Regions from separate parts of the Shinella agrisoli genome, predicted to be linked through region 2. Evidence: riboswitches for the same ligand, from Rfam matches in the RefSeq annotation. Region 2 holds a riboswitch; the other holds the start of a gene.

Region 1 (8,698 bases), on a different contig from region 2:
CAGTTTCCTGCCGCTTTGCACGGGGAAACGGCGGACACGAGCAGGAGACGGGCCCGCAGACATGACTTCCGACACTGAAAAGGCGACGCTGCGCATCGCCGTCGCGCAATTGAACCCGACCGTCGGCGACGTGGCCGGCAACCTCGCCAGGGCGCGCGCCGCCCGCGAGGACGCCGCTCGTCAGGGCGCCGACCTGCTGCTTCTGACGGAGCTCTTCATTTCCGGCTATCCGCCGGAGGACCTCGTGCTCAAGCCCGCCTTCCTGAAGGCCTGCCGCCGCGCGATCGACGATCTTGCCGCCGACACCGCCGATGGCGGGCCGGGCGTCGTCGTCGGCTTTCCGCGGCAGGACGAGACGGGGCGCTACAACGCCGTCGCCGTGCTCGACGGCGGCAAGGTGAGCGCGATCCGCGACAAGGTGGACCTGCCGAACTACGGCGAGTTCGACGAGAAGCGCGTCTTCGACCAGGGCGCCATGCCCGGCCCGGTCAATTTCCGCGGCGTGCGGCTCGGCATTCCGATCTGCGAGGACATCTGGGGCGAGCTCGGCGTCTGCGAGACGCTGGCCGAGAGCGGCGCGGAAATCCTCATCTCGCCGAACGGGTCCCCCTATTATCGCGGCAAGGTGGACGTGCGCCATCAGGTGGTGCTGAAACAGGTCATCGAGACCGGCCTGCCGCTCCTCTACGCCAACCAGCTCGGCGGCCAGGACGAGCTCGTCTTCGACGGGGCGAGCTTCGCCTTCAACGCGGACAAGACGCTCGCCTTCCAGATGAGCCAGTTCGAGGAGACGGTCGCGCTCACCACCTGGAAGAGGGCGGGCGAGGGCTGGGTCTGCGACGGCGGGCCGATGTCGCGCATTCCCGAGCGCGAGGAGGCGGACTACCGCGCCTGCCTCCTCGGCTTCCGCGACTACGTCAACAAGAACGGCTTCAAGAACGTGGTGCTCGGCCTTTCCGGCGGCATCGACTCGGCGATCTGCGCCGCCATCGCCGTCGATGCGCTCGGCGAGGAGCGGGTGCGCTGCGTGATGCTGCCCTACCGCTACACGTCCGGGGATTCGCTGAAGGACGCGGCCGATTGCGCCAGGGCGCTCGGCTGCCGCTACGACGTCGTGCCGATCGAGGCGCCGGTGGCCGGCTTCCTTTCCTCGCTCTCCGAGCTTTTCGAGGGGACCGAGGAGGGCATCACGGAGGAGAACCTCCAGAGCCGCGCGCGCGGCACGATCCTCATGGCCATCTCCAACAAGTTCGGCTCGATGGTCGTCACCACCGGCAACAAGTCGGAAATGTCGGTCGGCTACGCCACGCTCTACGGCGACATGAACGGCGGCTTCAACCCGATCAAGGACCTCTACAAGATGCAGGTCTACGCGCTGTCGCGCTGGCGCAACGAACATGTGCCGCCGGGCGCGCTCGGCCCTTCCGGCGAGGTCATCCCGAGAAACATCATCGACAAGGCGCCGTCCGCGGAGCTTCGCCCCAACCAGACCGACCAGGATTCCCTGCCGCCCTATCCGGTGCTCGACGACATCCTCGAATGCCTCGTCGAGAAGGAGATGAGCACGGAGGAGATCGTCGCGCGCGGCCACGATGCGGCGACCGTGCACCGGGTCGAGCACCTGCTCTACATCGCCGAATACAAGCGCCGCCAGTCGGCCCCCGGCGTGAAGATCACCCGGAAGAATTTCGGCCGCGACCGGCGCTACCCGATCACCAACCGGTTCCGGGACCGAGGCTGAGGCCATGCGCAGCTCGGTCGAAATCCACAACATCGCGACCGGCAAGACGCGGGTCGTGTGGCAGACGGAGCGGCTGGTCGAGGCGCCGAATTTCTCGCGGGACGGGCGGTTCCTGATCGTCAACGGCGACGGGCTCATCTATCGCCTTGCGCTTAACGGCGGCGGGCCGGTGCGGATCGACACGGGCTTTGCCACGCGCTGCAACAACGACCACGGGCTCTCGCCGGACGGCAGCCTGCTGGCGATCAGCGACAAGGCGGAGTTCGGCAAGTCGGCGGTCTACGTGCTGCCCGCCGAAGGCGGCACGCCGCGGCTGGTGACGCCGAACCTGCCGTCCTACTGGCACGGCTGGTCGCCGGATGGCGGAACGCTCGCCTATTGCGGCATCCGCGACGACCTCTTCGACATCTTCACGATCCCGGTCGCGGGCGGCGCGGAACGGCGGCTGACCTTCGGCGAGGGGCGCAACGACGGGCCGGATTATTCGGCGGACGGCGGATGGATCTATTTCAACTCCAGCCGCACCGGCCGCATGCAGATCTGGCGGGTGCGGCCGGACGGCAGCGCACCGACGCGCATCACCGACAGCCCCTATGGCGACTGGTTCCCGCATCCCTCGCCGGACGGAAGGCACCTTCTCGTCCTCTCCTATGACGGCGACGTCGTCGATCATCCGCGCGACCTCGATGTGCGGCTGCGGCTGATGGACGTCGACGGCGGCAACGCGCGGATTCTCTTCGGCCTTTTCGGCGGGCAGGGCACGATGAACGTGCCGAACTGGTCGCCGGACGGGACGGAATTCGCCTTCGTGCGCTATGCGCCGGCCGCCTAACGCAGGAAATCGGCCGGAATGTTGAAGGGCGTTATCACCTCCACGGCGGAAAGCCGCGCGGGGCTGGCGGCGGCCCGTGGGCGCTTGCGGGCGAGCATGGCGCGAAACACCTGCCGCACGTCCGTCCGCAGGTCGTGGTGCAGCACGAAGGAGAGCTTCCCGCTTCTCAGCAGGTCGAGGTTCTCCGCGTCGAGGTCGTGCGCGACATAGACGCGGCACGGCCGGCCGGCAACCTCGAAGGCCGAAAGCACGGCCTGGTTGCCGCCGCCGATCGAATAGACGCCGGCTATGTCGGGATGCCGCGCGAGGGCGGCGGCAACGAGCGCGCCCGTCGCAGCGTCGCGGCCGAACCCTTCGCTGACCTCGACGATGCCGATCTCCGGATAGCGCTCGCGCATCAGCCGGCGAAAACCGATCTCGCGCTCCTCCTCGCCGCGGAAGCGGTTGGAGCTGAGCGTGACGAGGATGCGCAGGGTCTCGCCCCTCAGCCGCTCGCCGACGAGATAGGCCGCGGTTTCCCCCGCCGCCCGGTTGTCCGCGCCGGCATAGGCGGCGCGCGGCGTGTTCGGCAGGTCCGTCACCAGCGTCACGACCGGGATGCGCGCCGCCTCCAGCCGTTCGACGGCGCCCGCCACCTCGGGCACGTCCGGCGCCTTGAGCACGACGCCGTCGGTGCCGCGCAGCCGGATGCGGTCGAGGACCTGCGCCATGTCCGCGGGACGGATGACCTCGGCGAAATGGAAGCGGGCGCGGAAGACGGTGGTGCCGAAGGCCCCGGCCTCGCTTTCGAAGGCGCGCCGCACGGCGCTGGTGAAGCGGTCCGGCGCCTCCATCACCACGTCGATGGCGTGGACGCGGGCAGGGCTTTCGTGGCCGGCCTCCTGGAGGCGCTCCAGCTCCTCGACGGCGGCGCGCACGCGGGCGGCGGTCTGCCGGCGCACGCCCGGCCGGCCGTTCAGCACGCGGTCGACCGTCGCGGTGCTGAGGCCGGCCTGGAAGGCGATGTCCTTGACGAGGAAGGGATGGGCCATGGTGCTTCTGATGGTTTTTTGATGGTTTCCCGATCTACCTCGGATCGTGCCCTGCCGTATAGTTCCTTCATTCGATCCGGGAGGAGGAACCCCATGAAGACCGACAATCTTGCGAAACTGCGCGGCGACCGCGTGTTCCTGAGCGTCGAGGCCTGCGACATCGCCGATTTCGCGACCGAGGTGCAGCGCACGACCTCGCTTTCCGATTATCCGAACGCGGCTTCGGTCGAGAAGAACGTGCTGATCTACGATTCCGAGGCCGTCGTTGCCGCGGCCGCCGCCGGCCGGGACAGCCGCCGGGCGATCCTTTCGGAAATCTGCGATGCCTTTGCCGACGGTCCGGGCGTGATCGTCTTCAAGCAGGCCTATGCGGATCTTTCCGTCATCGACCGGGCTTCGGCCATCTTCGATGCGATCATCGAGGCGCAGCGCCGCGAAAACACCGGCGGCGGCGACCATTTCGCCAAGCCCGGCGCGAACGACCGCATCTGGAACTCGCTGGAGAAGCATTGCCTCGCCGATCCGCAGAACTTTGCCCGGTACTACGGCAACGCCGTCGTCGCGCTGGTCAGCGAGGCCTGGCTCGGCCCGCACTATCAGATGACGGCGCAGGTCAACCGGGTCAACCCGGGCGGGGCGGCGCAATCGGCGCACCGCGACTACCATCTCGGCTTCCAGACGCAGGCGGAGATCGAGCGCTTCCCGGCCCATGTGCACCGCCTTTCGCCGGTGCTTACCCTGCAGGGAGCCGTCGCCCACTGCGACATGCCGCTTGAAAGCGGGCCGACGCTCTTCCTGCCGTTCAGCCAGACCTACGAGCCCGGCTACCTCGCGCTGAAGCGGCCGGAATTCCGCGACTATTTCGACGCGCATCATGTCCAGCTGCCGCTGGAAAAGGGCGACGCCGTGTTCTTCAACCCGGCGCTCTTCCACGCCGCGGGCACGAACAGTTCCGCCGACATCCGGCGCGTCGCGAACCTGCTCCAGGTCTCCTCCGCCTTCGGGCGCGCCATGGAGACGGTGAACCGGCAGCGCATGTCGGCGGCGCTCTATCCGGCGCTGAAGGCGTTGCGCGATGCCGGCGCGATCAGCGACGCGGAGGCGGAGAACGCGATCGCCAGCACGGCGGAAGGCTATTCCTTCCCGACCAATCTCGACCGCGATCCTCCGATCGGCGGCCTGGCGCCGAAGACCCAGGCGGCATTGATGCGCGAAGCGCTGGCCGAAGGCTGGGAGGCGGAAAAATTCGAAAAAGCGCTTCAGGAACAGTCCGAAAGGCGCGTGAGCTGACAAATCGAATCATCCGGATCGAAGGCTCCTCCGAAGCTCGGAGGGGCCCGAACCGCTTTATGGAGGGAGGAATGCGATGAGCAACGGTGCACGGCTGGACGGCAGGATCGCCGTCGTGACGGGAGGAACGCAGGGGCTGGGCGCAACGATCGCCCGGCTGTTTGCCGAGCGCGGCGCGGCGGGCCTCGTCATCTGCGGCCGCAACGCCGGAAAGGGCGAGGCGAAGGCCGCCGAGATCTACGACGGGACGGGCGTGAAGACGGTCTATGTGCGGGCGGACCTCGAAAGGGTCGAGGACGCGCGGGCGGTGATCGCCGCCGCCGACAACGCCTTCGGCCGCGTGGACGCGCTGGTGAACGCCGCGGCCATCACCGACCGCGGCACGATCCTCGACACGAGCCCGGAGCTCTTCGACCGGATGTTCGCGGTCAACGTGCGTGCGCCGTTCTTCCTGATGCAGGAGGCGATCAGGGTGATGCGGCGGGAGAGGATAGAAGGCACGATCGTCAATATCGGCTCGATGTCGGCCAGGGCCGGCCAGCCGTTCATCGCCGCCTATTGCGCCTCCAAGGGCGCGCTGGAGACGCTGACCAGGAACACGGCCTATGCGGTCCTGCGCAACCGCATCCGCGTCAACGGCCTCAATATCGGCTGGATGGCCTCGGAAGGCGAGGACCGCATCCAGCGCGAATACCACGGTGCGGCCGACGACTGGCTGGCGAAGGCGGCGGCGGCGCAGCCCTTCGGGCGCCTGGTCGATCCGGCGGAGGTGGCGCGCGCCTGCGCCTATCTTTCCTCGGAGGAGTCCGGCCTGATGACGGGCTCGGTCATCTGTTTCGACCAGTCGATCTGGGGTGCCTACGACGCTTCGCCCCATCCGGCCGCGCCGCTCTGAGGCGTTTTCGGACAGGCGTGCGGTGCGGCCGGGCTTGCTCGCGCGCGAAAGCCGTGCGCATATCCCTTCCGTCAGGTGCCCGCTTTGCGGGAGAATCGGGAATCCGGTGCGGGGCAGACCCCAGGTCCGGAACGTGCCCAACGCTGTGACGGGGATGACGTGCGCCGCAAAGCTTGAATCGATTCAAGCTTTTGCCACTGGCTTTTCAACCGGGAAGGCAGGCGCTCGCTGCGGGAACCGAAGTCAGAAGACCGGCCTGGCGAGATAGACCGGACCGCGCGGACGGCGGCAGGTTGTGCGCATTGTTGGGGAGATGACGATGCGAACCGAACCCTGGGACCATCTGGTCCGGGCGGGCGCCTTTCCGCACGCGGACAGGCAGGCCGTCTACCGCGCCATCGAAACGCGCCGCGACGTGCGCGACGAGTTTCTGGCCGATCCTCTGCCGGACGACCTCGTCCGCCGCCTGCTGCATGCCGCGCACAGCGCGCCTTCGGTGGGCTTCATGCAGCCGTGGAATTTCCTCATCGTGCGCAGCGAGGCGACGCGGCGCGCCGTGCATGCGGCCTTCCTCAAGGCCAATGCCGAGGCGGCGGCGATGTTCGAGGGCGGGCGGCAGGCGCAGTACCGGGCGCTGAAGCTCGAAGGCATCCTGAAGGCGCCGCTTTCCATCTGCGTGACCTGCGATCCGACGCGCGGCGGCAAGGTGGTGCTGGGACGCACGCACAATCCGCGCATGGACGTCTATTCCACGGTCTGCGCCGTGCAGAACCTGTGGCTCGCCGCGCGGGCTGAAGGGGTCGGCGTCGGCTGGGTCAGCATCTTCCACGACAGCGACATCCGGCAGATCCTCGGCATTCCTGAGCATGTCGAGATCGTCGCCTGGCTCTGCGTCGGTTTCGTGGACCGGCTCTACGCGGAGCCGGAGCTTGCCGTGAAGGGATGGCGGCAGCGCCTGCCGCTGGAGGACCTCGTGTTCGAGGAGCGCTGGCCGGACGGCGGAGCGGACGTCAGTCGACGCCGGCATCGGCCGGACGGCCGAGATCGATGGCGGTGGAGTTTTCCGGCAGGAAGACCGGGCCGACCGTACGCACCTTGCTCGTCGACGGATCGTAGACGCGTTCCTCGACCCTCGCCGGTGTCCCGGCCGCGGCTTCCTCCTTCTTCGGCAAGGTGCGGATGGTGGTGATCGAACCGCTCTGCTCGGCGCCGGCCCCGCCCGTGCTGGCGGTCTGCGTGCCATCGCCTTTCGCCGCCTTCCCGCGCTTGATCATTTCCTGATGGTAGGCGGCGAGATTGCAGCCGCAGGATCCCGGCTTGGAGAGATCGCGCGTGCGGTATGAGAAGGCGTTCGGCAGTTCGTAATAGGGGCGGCCGGTGACCGTCGAGGTCATCTGCTCGGTCTCCTCACCGTTCGTCATCGACTGGTAGAAGAGCTCCGTCTCGGTTTGCGGGCACATCATCGCGCAAACCTTCTGGTCGCGGCGGAAATCGAGCGGCGTGGCGCCGGAGGAGATCGGGAAGAAGCCGCCGTCGCAGGTGCGCACGCAGACGGTGCGCAGGTTCCCATGGCCGGAACTGCCGCCGAGGGAGCGCAGCTGCAGCCGCTCGCTGCCCTCCGGCGCCGTGCCGAGCGGCAGGGTGCGCGTCTCGTCGATCGTCCGCAGCGTCTCCGTCGCGGCGACCGGCGTCACCTTCGGCTTGCCGTTGCAGCCGTTCGTCTCCAGCGACGCTTTCAGCACGTTGCGCCTGCCTTGCGAGGCGCCGCCGCCGGAAAATTCGCGGCGCTTCTTGTCGAGAATCTGGAGGTTGCGCTCCATCTTGCCGATGACGGACGCGAGCGTGGCGCAGGCCTTCGCATTCGCGCCGCCGATGACGACGATGCTGCCCGACGAGCAGCCGAGGCGGCGCTGGTCGCTCTTCGCCTTGCGCAGCTGGATGTTCTGGCGGGTGATGGCGCCGGCATATTTGCGCGCGCTCGCCGTGTCGACGAGGACCTTCGGCATGTTCGCAAGCTCGGCCCGGATGCGCCCGCACACATCCGCCGCCGCCGTGCCGCCCGACAGAAGAAGCGGCAGGCCGGTTGCAATGGCAAGGAGAAGACGAGCGCGTCCCTTCAATTCCCGATCCCTGAACGCCTGGTGCTGCCGGCCGGCGCAGCCGATCCGATCGGCCCCTATCATAGGTCGTGCGGGGGCGCGCGCAACGTCCTCCCGCATTTGTGATTAACGGCGGCGGCACCGCTTGCCTTGCAAGGGCCACCATTCGGCTCTAGATACCGGCCGTCGTCAACGCCGACCGGATGGTGCACCATGGATTTCGACCCGACCGCAAACCGACTTCGCTTTGCCATCGGGGAAATCCGTATCCATGCCGCATTCCATCACGCTTTCCAAAATCACGTGGTCCACGCCTGACGGACACACGCTCCTTTCCGATATCGACCTGACCTTCGGGTCGGAGCGCGCCGGCCTCGTCGGCCGCAACGGCGTCGGCAAGACGACGCTGCTGAGGCTCATGACCGGCGATCTCATCCCGCAGGCCGGCGCCGTCACGGTCGACGGGACGCTCGGCTTCCTGCGCCAGAGCGTGCAGGTTGCGCCGGAGGAAACCGTCGCCGGCCTGTTCGGCGTCGGGAAGGCGCTCGATCTTCTTCGCCGGGCCGAGCGGGGCGAGGCGGAGGCGGACGACCTTGCCGAGGCCGACTGGACGCTGGAGACGCGGCTTACCGCCGCGCTCGCCCGCGTCGGGCTGGAGGCGGAGCCGGACACGCGGCTTGCCGCTCTTTCCGGCGGCCAGCATACGCGCGCGGCGCTGGCCGCGCTCGTCTTCCGCGAACCGGACTTCCTGCTGCTCGACGAGCCGACGAACAATCTCGACAGGGACGGGCGGCGCGCCGTCGTCGACAT
Region 2 (6,421 bases):
CTCGTCGGCGTTCGGCGAGAGGGCGGAGAGGATGGCGGGGTTCACCTTGCAGGCCTCCGGCGGGAAGAGCGCTTCGTAGCCGAGGTTCATCAGCGCCTTGTTGGCATTGTAGTGCAGGAATTTCTTGACGTCCTCGGTGAGGCCGACGCCGTCATAGAGCTCTTCGGTGTACTTGGCCTCGTTGTCATAAAGCTCCAGCAGAAGATCGAACGCGAAATCCTTGATATCCTGCTGCTTTTCTGCGCTCAGACGTTCAATGCCGCGCTGGAACTTGTAGCCGATGTAGTAGCCGTGCACCGCCTCGTCGCGGATGATGAGGCGGATGAGGTCGGCGGTGTTGGTGAGCTTGGCGCGGCTCGACCAGTACATGGGCAGGTAGAAACCGGAATAGAACAGGAAGCTCTCGAGGAAGACGGAGGCGACCTTCTTCTTCAAGGCATCGCCCGAGGCATATTGCGCCATGATCAGCGCGGATTTCCTTTGCAGGAACTCGTTCTCCTCCGACCAGCGGTAGGCGTCGTCCACGTCCGGCGTCAGGCAGAGCGTCGAGAAGATGGACGAATAGGAGCGCGCGTGGACCGCCTCCATGAAGGAGATATTGGAGAGCACCGCCTCCTCGTGCGGCGTGGCGGAATCCGCCATCAGCGTCACCGCGCCGACGCCGTTCTGGATCGTGTCCAGCAGCGTGAGGCCGGTGAAGACGCGGATGGTGAGCTTCTGCTCCTCCGGCTTCAATGTCGCCCAGGACGGGATGTCGTTGGAAAGCGGCACCTTTTCCGGCAGCCAGAAATTGCCGGTGAGGCGGTTCCAGACCTCGAGATCCTTGTCGTCCTCGATGCGGTTCCAGTTGATGGCGCGGATGCGGCTTGCGGGCTTGGCGTGCATGTTCATTCGGGTGTCCTTGATTGCTAACCTGGCTGGCTGGCCCCTCATCCGGCTGCCGCCACCTTCTCCCCGCAAGCGGGGAGAAGGCATATGCCGTACCGTCCCGCTCCTCCGGACGGTTCGCATGGCACGTCCCCTCTCCCCGCCTGGGGGGAGAGGGCTAGGGTGAGGCGCAGGCCACGATTCAAAGCGCGCACGACACGCAGCCCTGCACTTCCGTGCCGGACAGCGCCATCTGGCGAAGGCGGATGTAGTAGATGGTCTTGATGCCCTTCTTCCAGGCGTGGATCTGCGCCCGGTTGATGTCGCGCGTCGTCGCCGTGTCGCGGAAGAACAGCGTCAGCGAGAGCCCCTGGTCGACATGCTGCGTCGCCGCCGCATAGGTGTCGATGATCTTCTCCGGGCCGATCTCGTAGGCGTCCTGATAATATTCCAGGTTGTCGTTGGTAAGATAGGCGGCCGGATAGTAGACGCGGCCGATCTTGCCCTCCTTGCGGATCTCGATCTTCGAGACGATCGGATGGATCGAGGAGGTCGAGTGGTTGATGTAGGAGATCGAGCCGGTCGGCGGCACGGCCTGGAGGTTCTGGTTGTAGAGGCCGCCTTCCATGACCGCCGCCTTCAGGTCCAGCCAGTCCTGCCGCGTCGGGATATGGATCCCGGCCTCCTCGAAGATCGCCCTCACCCTCTGCGTCGCCGGCAGCCATTCGGCTTCGGTGTATTTGTCGAAATATTCCCCGGAAGCGTATTTCGAGTTCTCGAAGCCCTTGAAACTCCGGCCCTTCTCGACCGCCAGCCGGTTGGAGGCGCGGACGGCGTGATAGGTCACCGTATAGAAGTAGATATTGGTGAAGTCGATGCCTTCCTCAGAGCCGTAGAAGATGCGCTCGCGGGCGAGATAGCCGTGCAGGTTCATCTGGCCGAGGCCGATCGCGTGGCTGTCGTCGTTGCCTTTCTCGACCGAGGGGACCGAGGAGATGCGGCTCATCTCGGAAACGGCGGTCAGCGCGCGGATCGACGTCTCGATCGTGTGGCCGAAATCGGGGCTGTCCATCGCGGCGGCGATGTTGAGCGAACCGAGGTTGCAGGAGATGTCCTTGCCCATCTTCGCATAGGAGAGGTCGTCGTTGAATTCGCTCGCCTCGCTCACCTGGAGGATCTCCGAGCAGAGATTGCTCATGGTGATGCGGCCGGCGATCGGGTTCTCGCGGTTCACCGTGTCCTCGAACATGATGTAGGGATAGCCCGACTCGAACTGGATCTCGGCGATGACCTGGAAGAACTCGCGCGCCCTGATCTTCTTCTTGCGGATGCGGGCGTCCTCGACCATCTCGCGGTACTTCTCCGTCACCGAGATCTCGGTGAAGGGCACGCCGTAGACGCGTTCCACGTCGTGCGGGGAGAAGAGGTACATGTCCTCGTTGTTCTTCGCCAGCTCGAAGGTGATGTCCGGGATGACGACGCCGAGCGAGAGCGTCTTGATGCGGATCTTCTCGTCGGCGTTCTCCCGCTTGGTGTCGAGGAAGCGCATGATGTCCGGGTGGTGGGCGTGGAGATAGACGGCCCCCGCCCCCTGCCGCGCGCCGAGCTGGTTGGCGTAGGAGAACGAGTCCTCCAGCAGCTTCATCACCGGGATAACGCCGGAAGACTGGTTCTCGATCTGCTTGATCGGCGCGCCCATCTCGCGAAGGTTGGTGAGGCAGAGCGCGACGCCCCCGCCGCGCTTGGAAAGCTGGAGGGCCGAGTTGATCGCGCGGCCGATGCTCTCCATGTTGTCCTCGACGCGCAGCAGGAAGCAGGAGACGAGCTCGCCGCGCTGCTTCTTGCCGGCGTTGAGGAAGGTGGGGGTCGCCGGCTGGAACCGGCCGGAGATGATCTCGTCGACGAGGTCGCGGGCGAACGCCTCGTTGCCGCGCGCCAGCGTCAGCGCCACCATGCAGACGCGGTCTTCGTAACGCTCCAGGTAGCGCTTCCCGTCGAAGGTCTTCAGCGTGTAGGAGGTGTAATACTTGAAGGCGCCGAGGAAGGTCGGGAAGCGGAACTTCTTCGCATAGGCGTGATCGAAGAGATCGCGCACGAAATTGAAGGAATACTGGTCCAGCACCTCTTGCTCGTAATAGCCCTCGGTCACCAGGTAATCGAGCTTTTCCCTGAGGTTATGGAAGAAGACGGTGTTCTGGTTGACGTGCTGGAGGAAATACTGCTTGGCCGCCTGCCGGTCCTTGTCGAGCTGGATCTTTCCGTTCTCGTCGTAAAGGTTCAGCATGGCGTTGAGCGCGTGGTAGTCCAGCGCCGTGATTTCCGGCGCCTTCGCCGGCTTGTCTATCGTCATCGTGTCCAAAACCGTTCCAGTCCCTGTCTGACGTTGTCGACGTCCTCATCCGTCCCGAGCAGCTCGAAACGGTAGAGGTAGGGCACCGCGCACTTCGCCGAGATGATGTTTCCCGCGACGGCGTATCCGGTGCCGAAATTGGTGTTGCCGGCCGCGATCACGCCGCGGATGAGGCTGCGATTGTTCGGATTGTTGAGGAAGCGGATGACCGGCTTCGGCACCGCCCCCTTCTCGCCGCCCCCGCCATAGGTCGGCGAAACCAGCACGAAGGGCTGCCGGACCTCGGGCGGCTCCCCGCTCGCATCGACCGGCAGGCGCAGGGCTTCCATCCCGAGCCTCTCAACGAAGCGGCGGGTGTTCTCCGACCGGCTGGAGAAATAGACGAGCCCGGCCATCGTGCCGGCTCAGGCGAGCGCGCTGATCATGTCCGGACGGAACCCAGCCCAGTGCCGCTCGCCGGCGACGACGACCGGCACCTGCCGGTAGCCGAGGCCCTGGACGAGCGCGAAGGCATTCGCATCCTCGGAGATGTCGACGACCCGGTAGTCGATGCCCTGGCGGTCGAGCGCGCGAGTGGTCGCGGTGCACTGGACGCAGGCGGGCTTGCTGTAGACGGTGATGGACATGGCTTTCCTCGTATTTTCAATCAGGCATGAGGGATCGTTCGGACATCCGCCGACGGCCGTTCGATGGGCTGGAGATGGACATGAGCGACCGTCCACGGACGGCCGGACGCGGGGCGCCGCTTACTCGCGCGGGTAGGCTGGTAACAGGATCGACATGACTTCACCCCGAAGCGATTATGCGGGACATTCGGGGAAACGGCGGGGCGGCGTCATTCCGCAACCCGTCGCTCGCCTGCCGGACACCCCGCCCGTGGACGTTCATGCGCGAGGCAGGTCTCCTGGCTTGCGGGTCGCCGCATCCGTCCGCCTTCCCAAGGCATTTGCGCCCCAGTGGCTTTGTCGAACGAATGCTCGCCGCTTACAGTTGCGGGGGCAGCTCCGGACTTGCGCGGCCGTCATGGCCGCACCGGATTCCCGTCTTAGCCTTCGATCCTCTCGAATCGAAGGAACCTCGAACACAAGATATAGTAGACGAGGTAAAAAATGCGTCAATGGCTATGATGCGTTATCAACGGTTTCGTTGTGATGGATGGAAACGGGGCAATCCCGGCCATCGACGGCGACCATGCCGAAGCGGCCGTTTGCGGTGCATGTGCGGGCGCCGCTCATCAGGTCTTCCGACCAGAGCTCGCGTCACATGCCCCGCAACCTCGACCAGTTCGCCCATGCAGGCCGGAGCCTGGAAGCCGACGCGGTCGCAGGATGTGGTCACGAAGGGCACAGCGCAAGCCCCGCACCGCCGAAGAGCGTACCGTGATGGTTCGTATCGCCGGGAAAGGCGAGATCGCCCAGCCGGCTCGACGATGCCGGGATCGCTCCCGGCACCGCAAGGGTTTCGCCTTCAGGGCTCATCGCGATGCCGCCGCCGGCTCGGCGGAGCCGCCGGCCTTGCGCAGGCGCCATGCCGCCTCGACCATGTTGGCGAGCGCGGGCCTGACCTCCTCCCACCGGCGTGTCTTGAGGCCGCAGTCCGGATTGATCCAAAGCTGCCTGTCCTCGAGGCGCAGGCGGGCGAGCGACAAAAGGTCCGTCATCTCGTCGACCTCCGGCACGCGCGGCGAATGGATGTCGTAGACACCGGGGCCGATCTCGTTCGGGTACCTGAAGTTCCGGAAGGCATCGAGCAGTTCCATCTTCGAGCGGGATGTCTCGATGGAGATGACGTCGGCGTCCATCGCGGCGATGGCCGCGATGATGTCGTTGAACTCCGAGTAGCACATATGGGTATGGATCTGCGTCCGGTCCGCCACGCCGCCGGAGCAAAGGCGGAAGGATTCGACCGCCCAGTCGAGATAGTGCTGCCAGTCCTTGTGGCGGAGCGGCAGGCCCTCGCGCAGCGCCGCCTCGTCGATCTGGATCATCTTCGCGCCGGCCTTCTCCAGGTCCAGAACCTCGTCCCGGATCGCGAGCGCGATCTGGCGGCATATCGCCTCGCGCGGAAGATCGTCTCGGACGAAGGACCAGTTGAGGATGGTCACGGGCCCGGTCAGCATGCCCTTCACGGGCTTTTGCGTCAGGGACTGGGCATATTTCCACCATTCGACCGTCATCGGGTTGGGCCGCGAGACGTCGCCGAAGATGATGGGCGGGCGCACATAGCGCGAGCCGTAGCTCTGCACCCAGGCATGCCTGGTGAAGGCGAAACCGGCGAGCTGTTCGCCGAAGTATTGGACCATGTCGTTGCGCTCGAACTCGCCGTGCACGAGCACGTCGAGGCCGATTTCCTCCTGCCAGCGTATGACGAGGCCGGTCTGCCTCCGGAGGAAGGCCTGATAGTCCATGTAGCTCAATTCGCCCTTTGCATGGGCGGCGCGGGCCTTGCGGACCTCGCTCGTCTGCGGAAACGAACCGATCGTCGTCGTCGGGAACAGCGGCAGCCGGACCGCATCCGCCTGGAGCGTGCGGCGCTGCTCGAAGGGGCTCGCGCGCGTCTTCATCCCGTCATCGATGCCGGCGATCCGGCCCTGCACGAGCGGATCGGTCACCTTCGGCGAAGACGCACGGGCGGCAACGGCTTTCGAGGCGTCGTTCAACGCCTCCCGCACGGCCTCCTTCCCCTGCGCAAGCCCCTTGCCGAGGGTCGAAAGCTCGCCGAGCTTCTGGGTGGCGAAAGCGAGCCAGCCCTTGAGGTCGCCGTCGAGCGCCGTTTCGAGCGCGAGGTCGATCGGCACATGGAGGAGCGAGCACGAGGCCGCGACCTCGACGGCATCGGCTCCACGCGCGGAAACCAAGGGCGCCAGCCGGTCGACGATGGCGGCAAGGTCGGCGCGCCAGATGTTGCGCCCGTCGATGACGCCGAGCGAAAGCACCTGGCCGGCCCGCACGGCCGCGGCGACCGCATCGAGCTGTTCCGGCGCGCGCACGAGGTCGACATGGAGGCCGGCGACCGGAAGGGCGGCGGCAGCCGCGAGATTGTCATCGAGGGCGCCGAAATAGGTCGTCAGCATCAGCTTCAGGCCCGGAACGGCGGCGGCAAGGCGCTCATAGGCCATCTTGAAGGCGTGGCGCTCACCCTCCGTCAGATCCAGGGCGAGGACCGGTTCGTCGACCTGCACCCAGTCCGCGCCGGCGGCGCCCA

Evidence for each region. Region 2 has a riboswitch for cobalamin ahead of nrdH (glutaredoxin-like protein NrdH). Riboswitches for the same ligand answer to the same signal wherever they lie in the genome.
Region 1: another riboswitch for cobalamin. It lies ahead of bluB (5,6-dimethylbenzimidazole synthase); the one in region 2 lies ahead of nrdH (glutaredoxin-like protein NrdH).

Annotation. Positions count from the first base shown of each region.
Region 1 covers NZ_JBJIEP010000015.1:33,754-42,451, forward strand. The annotation lists gene ACIIOY_RS16475 (NAD+ synthase) at 62-1,741, shown strand; gene ACIIOY_RS16480 (TolB family protein) at 1,746-2,573, shown strand; gene ACIIOY_RS16485 (LacI family DNA-binding transcriptional regulator) at 2,570-3,604, opposite strand; gene ACIIOY_RS16490 (phytanoyl-CoA dioxygenase family protein) at 3,698-4,894, shown strand; gene ACIIOY_RS16495 (SDR family oxidoreductase) at 4,971-5,789, shown strand; cobalamin riboswitch at 5,846-6,063, shown strand; partial or broken gene bluB (5,6-dimethylbenzimidazole synthase) at 6,109-6,780, shown strand; gene ACIIOY_RS16505 (DUF2865 domain-containing protein) at 6,800-7,909, opposite strand; gene ACIIOY_RS16510 (ABC-F family ATP-binding cassette domain-containing protein) at 8,160-8,698, shown strand, end outside.
Region 2 covers NZ_JBJIEP010000017.1:87,519-93,939, reverse strand. The annotation lists gene nrdF (class 1b ribonucleoside-diphosphate reductase subunit beta) at 1-891, opposite strand, end outside; gene nrdE (class 1b ribonucleoside-diphosphate reductase subunit alpha) at 1,070-3,217, opposite strand; gene nrdI (class Ib ribonucleoside-diphosphate reductase assembly flavoprotein NrdI) at 3,214-3,612, opposite strand; gene nrdH (glutaredoxin-like protein NrdH) at 3,622-3,843, opposite strand; cobalamin riboswitch at 4,095-4,312, opposite strand; gene ACIIOY_RS18295 (hypothetical protein) at 4,552-4,695, opposite strand; gene metE (5-methyltetrahydropteroyltriglutamate--homocysteine S-methyltransferase) at 4,692-6,421, opposite strand, start outside.